Regions from separate parts of the Streptomyces sp. NPDC048734 genome, predicted to be linked through region 2. Evidence: riboswitches for the same ligand, from Rfam matches in the RefSeq annotation. Region 2 holds a riboswitch; the other holds the start of a gene.

What was found. A riboswitch is a leader RNA that binds a small molecule or an ion and turns the genes downstream of it on or off. The one in region 2 is predicted to bind cyclic di-AMP.
Positions count from the first base shown of each region.
Region 1: linked by a shared signal. The riboswitch ahead of ACGFQC_RS16655 (M23 family metallopeptidase) and the one ahead of ACGFQC_RS12350 (M23 family metallopeptidase) in region 2 are both predicted to bind cyclic di-AMP.

Region 1 covers NZ_JBICUZ010000005.1:387,012-390,846, forward strand. Annotated here, with positions in the region: gene ACGFQC_RS16645 (thioesterase family protein) at 1-19, shown strand, start outside; gene ACGFQC_RS16650 (GntR family transcriptional regulator) at 500-1,192, opposite strand; gene ACGFQC_RS16655 (M23 family metallopeptidase) at 1,381-2,136, opposite strand; cyclic di-AMP (ydaO/yuaA leader) riboswitch at 2,150-2,317, opposite strand; gene ACGFQC_RS16660 (pitrilysin family protein) at 2,528-3,835, opposite strand, start outside.
Region 2 covers NZ_JBICUZ010000003.1:726,850-730,684, forward strand. Annotated here, with positions in the region: gene ACGFQC_RS12340 (dihydrofolate reductase family protein) at 1-965, shown strand, start outside; tRNA gene ACGFQC_RS12345 (tRNA-Met) at 1,033-1,106, shown strand; cyclic di-AMP (ydaO/yuaA leader) riboswitch at 1,413-1,572, shown strand; gene ACGFQC_RS12350 (M23 family metallopeptidase) at 1,580-2,614, shown strand; partial or broken gene ACGFQC_RS12355 (aldo/keto reductase) at 2,822-2,989, shown strand; gene ACGFQC_RS12360 (PrsW family intramembrane metalloprotease) at 3,051-3,835, opposite strand, start outside.

The sequences.
Region 1 (3,835 bases), on a different contig from region 2:
GAGCCTGTTCGGACTCTGACCGGCGGGCCCCGCCACCGTGGACGACGCCGTGGCGCGGGCCGGGGCGGGGGCCGGGGGGGCGCGCCCCCCCCCCCCCCCCCCGGGGGCCCCCGGGGGCGGGGCCCCCCCCCCCCCCCCGCCCCCCCCCCCCGCCGCCCCCCCGGGGGGGCCCCCGCCGCGCCCCCCGCGGGGGGGGATGGGGGCGGGGGGGGGGGGGGGGGGGGCCCCCCCCGCGGGGGGGCGCGGGGGCCCCCCCCCCCCGCCCCCGCCCCCCCCCGCCGGGCCGGGGCGCCGCGGCTCCGCCGTTTCGGGGGCCCGGTGGGCCCGACGGAAATCACCGACTGCGCGTCACGGATATTCCGCCGGCCCCGCGAAGGGCACACGGAGAACACGCGACGGGCACACGAAGGGCGCACCACCGCAAATACGAGGGCGCGCCGAAAAAAGGCAACGGAAATACCTCTCCGTCGAATTACCTTCTTTGTATACGGCTCTCGTGTTAATGCCGGAGGCCGGACATGTTGACGACGTGTTGCGAAGTCCTCACACGGTCCCGGCGGTCGCCGCCCGGAAAGCGCAGCCGGTGCGCGGAGGTCGCGCGCTCGGTGTGCAGCGCCGTCACCGCCCGCGCGCGTTCTCCGTCGCCGCGCGCCACCGCGTCCACGATCGCGCCGTGTTCCGCCCAGGACTCCACCGGGGTGGCCGACGCGTCCACCGTGTACATCCAGGAGATCTTGTGGCGCAGCTGGGTGAGCGTCGAGGTGAGGGCGTGGCTGCCGGAGGCCTGTGCGAGGGTCTCGTGGAACCAGCCCCCCAGGGAGCGCAGGTCCTCGCTGTTGCCGCGCCTGGCACGCTCCTGGCCCAGCCTGACGAGGCCGCGCAGCACCTTGAGGTGGGCCTCGGTGCGCCGCTGGGCGGCCCGGGCGGCGCCGAGCGGCTCCAGGAGCACGCGCATCTCCAGCAGGTCGGCGGCCTCCTGCTCGGTCGGTTCGGCGACGCACGCGCCCGCGTGCCGTCGCGTCACGACGAAACCCTCCGCCTCCAGCGTGCGCAGCGCCTCCCGGACGGGGACGCGCGAGACGCCGTAGCGGCGCGCGAGGAGTTCCTCGGTGAGGCGGCTGCCGCGCTCGTAGACACCCGCGACGATGTCGTCCCGGATGGCCGTGCACACCGAGTGCGCCGGAATACGCATGACGGACCTCCGCCTTAATCCCCGTGAAACGTCGACGATTGACGTGTGTTCCGTGACTCTATTGCAATCAGCGGGAATTTCCGATGGCGGGCCGGAATCCAGGGATATTTTTTGGACAGTACGGTCCCGGAAACGACGAAAGCCCCGGCCGTGCGGGCCGGGGCCGTACGATCTGTCGCCGTACGTCGTCAGATGTTCACGCCGTGCTTGCGGAGGTAGGCGGCCGGATCGATGTCCGAGCCGTACTCCACGCCGGTGCGGACCTCGAAGTGCAGATGCGGGCCGGTGACGTTGCCGGTGGCGCCGGACAGGGCGATGCGCTGCCCCGGGACCACCTTCTGCCCCACCGAGACGCCGATGGACGACAGGTGGGCGTACTGGGTGTACGTGCCGTCGCTCATCCGGATCACGACCTGGTTGCCGTAGGCGCCGCCCCAGCCGGCCTCGACGACGGTGCCGAGGCCCACCGCGTGCACGGGGGTGCCGCTGGCGGCGTGGAAGTCGATGCCGGTGTGGCTGCCGGAGGACCACAGCGAGCCGCCCGACCGGTAGCCGGTGGAGACGTGGGAGCCGCTGATCGGCGAGACGAAGGTGTTCAGGCGCTCGCGCTCGGCCGCGCGGGCGGCGCGCACCCGGGCCTCACGTTCCGCCTCGGCCTTCGCCGCGGCCCGGGCGGCGGCCTCCTTGCGCGCGGCCTCCGCCACGGCGGCCTGCTTCTGCGCGGCGGCCTGGTCGTCGATCCGCTCGGCGACCGTGTCGCCGATGGTGACGACCGGGACGAGGCCGGTCTGCCCGACGGCCTTCTCCGCGGCGAGGGCGGGGCTGGAGGCGACGGTGCCGATGACGCCGGTGGTGGTGAGCGCCGCGATGCCCGCCGCGCGGGCGGTGGTGCGCTTCATCCTGCTGGGACGACGGTGCTTCCCGGTGGCGCAAGTGGACGCCATGAAGTTGAGCGGTCCTTTCCTTCCCTCTCGCCTACCGGGTTAGCTGACGGGTTCGGAGCAGGAAGGTCTCCTACGGACCCCCTCGCGGCTCGCGCGGGCGTCCGATTCACCCCAGGGACTGTGTGGTTGGGTCCCCGGCTCCCCTGGCTCGCGCCGTGCGGGGACTCGGCGATGACTGTCCGGTGCCGCGGACGCGGCGCACTGCCTGACGAACAGCCCGGTCGAAACTAGACGCGGCGGCCGTCGATCCCCAAACAGAACGCGGCTTTTGTAGCGCATGCCACAGGGCAGACAGGCAGCCTTTCCCTCAATTCGGACATCAGGGAGCCCTGGTGACGCATCCGTCCACCAGGGCTCCTGTACGCGGCCTCACGGCCGCCGGTCCGCGTTCCTACTCCGCGGAGACGACCTTCACCTCACCGATGCCGAGGGCCTCGACCGGCGCCTTGATCGCGGCCGCGTCACCGACGAGGACCGTCACCAGGCGGTCCACCGGGAAGGCGCTCACGACCGCCGCCGTGGCCTCCACGGTGCCGGTCGCGGCGAGCTGCTGGTACAGCGTGGCCTGGTAGTCGTCCGGCAGGTGCTGCTCGACCTGGTCGGCCAGCGTGCCCGCCACGGCGGCGGCCGTCTCGTACTTCAGGGGCGCCACTCCGACGAGGTTCTGCACCGCGACGTCCCGCTCGGCGTCGGTCAGACCGCCCTCGGCGAGGGTGCGCAGCACCTTCCACAGGTCCTCCAGCGCGGGACCGGTGTTGGGAGTGTCGACCGAGCCGCTGATGGCGAGCATCGCCGCGCCCGAGCCGTCCGGCGCGGACCTGAGGACCTGGCCGAAGGAGCGCACGCCGTAGGTGTAGCCCTTCTCCTCGCGCAGGACGCGGTCCAGCCGGGAGGTGAGGGTGCCGCCCAGGCAGTACGTGCCGAGCACCTGCGCGGGCCACACGCGCGCGTGCCGGTCGGCGCCGATGCGGCCGATCAGCAGCTGCGTCTGGACGGCGCCGGGGCGGTCCACGATGACGACCCGTCCGGTGTCGTCCGCGGTCACCGGAGGCACCGGTCGCGGCTGGGCCGCGGACCCCGTCCAGGCGCCCAGGGTGTCGCCCAGGAGCGCGTCGAGGTCGACTCCGGTGAGATCGCCGACGACCACGGCGGTGGCCGTGGCGGGGCGGACGTGCTTCTCGTAGAAGGCGCGTACGGCGGCGGAGTCGATCTTCTCGACGGTCTCCGCGGTGCCCTGGCGCGGGCGCGACATGCGCGCGGTCGCCGGGAACAGCTCCTTGGAGAGCTCCTTGGCGGCGCGCCGGGAGGGGTTCGCCAGCTCGTGCGGGATCTCGTCCAGGCGGTTGCGGACGAGGCGCTCGACCTCGCTGTCGGCGAACGCGGGCGCCCGCAGGGCGTCGGCCACGAGACCGAGGGCCTTGGCCAGGCGGGAGGCCGGAACCTCCAGGCTGAGGCGGACGCCGGGATGGTCGGCGTGCGCGTCGAGGGTGGCGCCGCAGCGCTCCAGCTCGGCGGCGAACTCCTCGGCGGAGTGCTTGTCGGTGCCCTCGGAGAAGGCCCGCGCCATGATCGTGGCGACGCCGTCGAGGCCGGCCGGTTCCGCGTCCAGGGGCGCGTCGAGGATGACCTCGACGGCGACGACCTGCTGTCCGGGACGGTGGCAGTGCAGGACGGTCAGGCCGTTGTCGAGCGTCCCGCG
Region 2 (3,835 bases):
CGCGCCTGCTGGTCAACTCGCCCGCCCGCCGCGCCGCCCGGGTGGCCGCCGGGAAACCGGAGTACCCCCTCAAGATCACGGTCAGCGGGACCGGTGAGCTGGACCCGGCGGCGCAGTTCTGGCACACCGGCGGGGAGAAGGTCCTCTTCACGACCGACGCCGGTGCGGACCGCGCCGGCGTCCTCGGCCTCGCGGCGGACGTCGTCCCGCTGGGCCCCGGCCTCGACTGGCGCCGGCTCCTGGAGCATCTCCACGACGTGCGGGGCGTACGGCGCCTCATGGTCGAGGGCGGCGGCACGATCCACACCCAGCTCCTCCAGGAGGGCCTCGCCGACGAACTCCAGCTCGTCCTGGCCCCCCTGTTCGTGGGCGACCCGGGCGCGCCCCGGCTGTTCGGCCCCGGCGGCTATCAGGGCGGGCGCCTGCGGTTGGTGGGGACCCGGCGCATCGAGGACGTGGTCCTCATGTCGTACGAGCCCACCGCACCCGGCACCGGGCCGCTGCCCGCAGCCGCCGACCGGCACTGGCTGGCCCTCGCCTGCGAGCTGGCCGCCGCCTGCCCGCCGTCGCGGACCGCGTTCAGCGTCGGCGCGGTCGTGGTGGCGGCCGACGGCACGGAGCTGGCGCGCGGCCACTCCCGCGAGGCCGGCGACCCCGTCGTCCACGCCGAGGAGGCGGCCCTCGCCAAGACCGACCCCGCCGACCCCCGGCTGGCCGGCGCGACCGTCTACAGCAGCCTGGAACCCTGCGCCCGGCGCTCCTCCCGGCCGGCCCCGTGCGCCCGCCTGATCCTCGACGCGGGCGTGCGCCGGGTCGTGACGGCCTGGCGGGAGCCGGACACCTTCGTCACCGACGCCGACGGGAGCGGCCTGCTGGCCGCCGCGGGCGCGGACGTCGTCGTCCTTCCCGAGTACGAGGAGCAGGCGAAGGCGCCCAACGGCCATCTGCTGCGCCGGACCCCCTGACCGGTCCCCCCGGGTCCGACCGTGGTTCTGAGCGTCCCCCGCATGGCGTAGACTGGTGTCACACCGACGCGGGGTGGAGCAGCTCGGTAGCTCGCTGGGCTCATAACCCAGAGGTCGCAGGTTCAAATCCTGTCCCCGCTACTCAAGGCCGAGGGCCGGAATCCTGATCATGGGATTCCGGCCCTCGGTGTGTCAGGGCGACCTTTCCCGTCACGTACGGTGAACGCCCCGGAGCCCTGCGCATGACATCTGAGTCACCATCAAAACCCCGGTGACCCCTGTGCCGTCCGGGTGGCTGGTCAACTCGCCCGTTTTTCACCGGTCATGGGCTGAAAGTCCAGGCCATGAATGTTGTTGATCAAGCTGAACGGCTTGGAATCCCGCCCCCCCGTCTATTAACGTTCGATAACGCAGCGCGGTCGTCCCAGCCGTCACAAGAGGCGGCTCCGTGCGCACGCGCCGAATCCCGCAAGGGAACCGGGGAACCACCAACTTGGGGTGAATCGCGCGGAAGCCGCCGTACAGTCACGGCCGGTATACGCGCGTAGGAGACCTTCCCGCTCCGAACCCGTCAGCTAACCCGGTAGGCGACGGAAGGAAAGGAGTACGCCCGCGTGGCGTCCAACCGGCCTGCCCCAGAAGCCCCCGCCGTGCCCGGCCAGCAGACCTTCGGCTACGGCACCTACCGCACCGACGAGGGCCCCTGGGAGGAATGGAACCCCACCGCGGATTCCGTTCGTCCGGTGCGCGGCAAGCACCGCGTCGCCAAGCAGCGCGGCGGACTCGCCCGCAGCTCCACCGTTCTCGGCGTCGGCGTCATAGCCGCCGTCGGCGGCGCCGGCATGGCCAGCGCCAACACCGGCAAGTCGCCGGTCTCCATCTCCATGCCCGACCTCCCCTCAGTGGGTTCCCTCATCTCCGACGATGACACCCCCGAGGAGACGACGCCCGCGCTCAGTGCCTTCGGCACCTTCGGCACCGAGGCCGTCGCCGCCGACAGCACCGACAGCGGTGCCGACGCCGGAGAGGCACTGCGCAACCGGATCATGGCGCAGGCCGAGTCGCAGCAGACCCAGGTCGAGACCAAGGCGCAGGAGGCCGCCGAGGCCGCCGCGGCCAAGGCCGCCGCCGAAGCCGCCGCCAAGGCCGAGAAGGAGGCCGCGGCCAAGGCCGAGGCCGCCAGGAAGAAGGCCGCCGAGGAAGCCGCCAAGAAGGCGGAGGCCGAGCGCCTCGCCGAACTGGCCAAGCAGTACGCGCTGCCGACCTCCTCGTACACGATCACCTCGACCTTCGGTCAGGCCGGTGCCTACTGGTCCTCCGGGTACCACACCGGCCTCGACTTCGCCGCCCCCACCGGCACGCTCCTCAAGGCCGTGCACAGCGGCACCATCACCTCCGCCGGCTACGAGGGGTCGTACGGGTACAAGACCGTGCTCACCCTCGAGGACGGCACCGAGATCTGGTACGCCCACCAGTCCTCCATCAGCGTCAGCGTCGGCCAGAAGGTCGCCACCGGCGACGTCATCGGCCGCGTCGGCGCCACGGGCAACGTCACCGGCGCCCACCTCCACATGGAGGTCCACCCCGGCGGCGGCAGCGCCGGCATCGACCCGGCCGCCTGGCTCCGGGGCAAGGGACTCAACCTCTGAGCCGCCGCCGGAGATGCTCCCCGGGTGCCCCGGACTCCTGCCGGGTGCCCCTGAGAGTCCCCTCGGGACCCCTGCCGGGTCTCCCGAGGTCTTCCGGGAAGTGTCACGGGGGTCGGTGAGGTCTACGCCCGGATGTTTCCCGGATGTTCGTGAGCCCTGGCCAAAGGCGCGGAATGCGTGCCTTTGGCCAGGGCGTTGTCGTCAGGCATGACTTCCCTGCGCAAGCTCGGCTCCTCCGACCTCGAGGTCTTCCCGCTCGCCCTCGGCGGCAACGTCTTCGGCTGGACCGCGGACGAGGCGGCCTCCTTCGCCGTCCTCGACGCCTACGCGGCCGCCGGCGGCAACTTCGTCGACAGCGCCGACTCGTACTCGTCGCGAGCCCGGCACGATCCAAACGACAGGCCCCGGACCACGGGTGCCCCGTCCGGCCCGCCTCTCAGGACCGGTACGGGGCGGAGGGGGTGTACGGGTACGGCGCGGCGTACGGAGCGGGCGAGGCCTGTGGGTGGGGCACGGTGGGCGGAGAGGAGACGTACCCGGGATACCCGTAGTGCCCGGGCGGCGGGTGCGCCGCCCCGGGCGGGAACCCGTACCCCCCGTGCATGCCGTACATCCCGTAGACCGGCAGGGGCGCCGGGGCCGCCAGCCGGGACGCGTGCTCCAGCGCCGGCCGGGCCACCTCCCTGCGCCGCCACAGCTCGCTCAGCAACTCCCTCTCCCGTACGACGAAGTCGGCGCCGCCCCGTCCGTGCCGCCCGCGGTGCCGCAGGAACGCGAGAGACGTGGCGTAGGCCTCGTACCGCGCCACCTCCCGCGCCGCCGGCCTGCCCAGGTGCCGTCGGGCGTACTGCCGGGCGAGCCTGCGGGCCCGCATCGAACCGAGGGCGTACGGCTCGGCCGGGCCGAGCCAGCCGGCGGCCGTGTACGCGGGCAGCTCGTCGCGCACGGTGCCCAGCTCGCGCTGGCGCGTCCACACCACCAGCCAGGTCAGCACTCCGAACGCGGGCACCATGAACGCCCCGTACACGGCGAAGAACCCCCACTCGCCGAAGGTCGCGGAGCCGTTCCACAGGGCGTGCATGAGCATCGCGAGCAGCAGCCCGCACAGCGGCAGCACCACGCGCCGCACGCGCTGACGCTCCCCGGACAGCGCGGCGATGCCGAACCCGAGGCCGGTCAGGACCGTGAACAGGGGGTGCGCGAACGGCGACATGACCACGC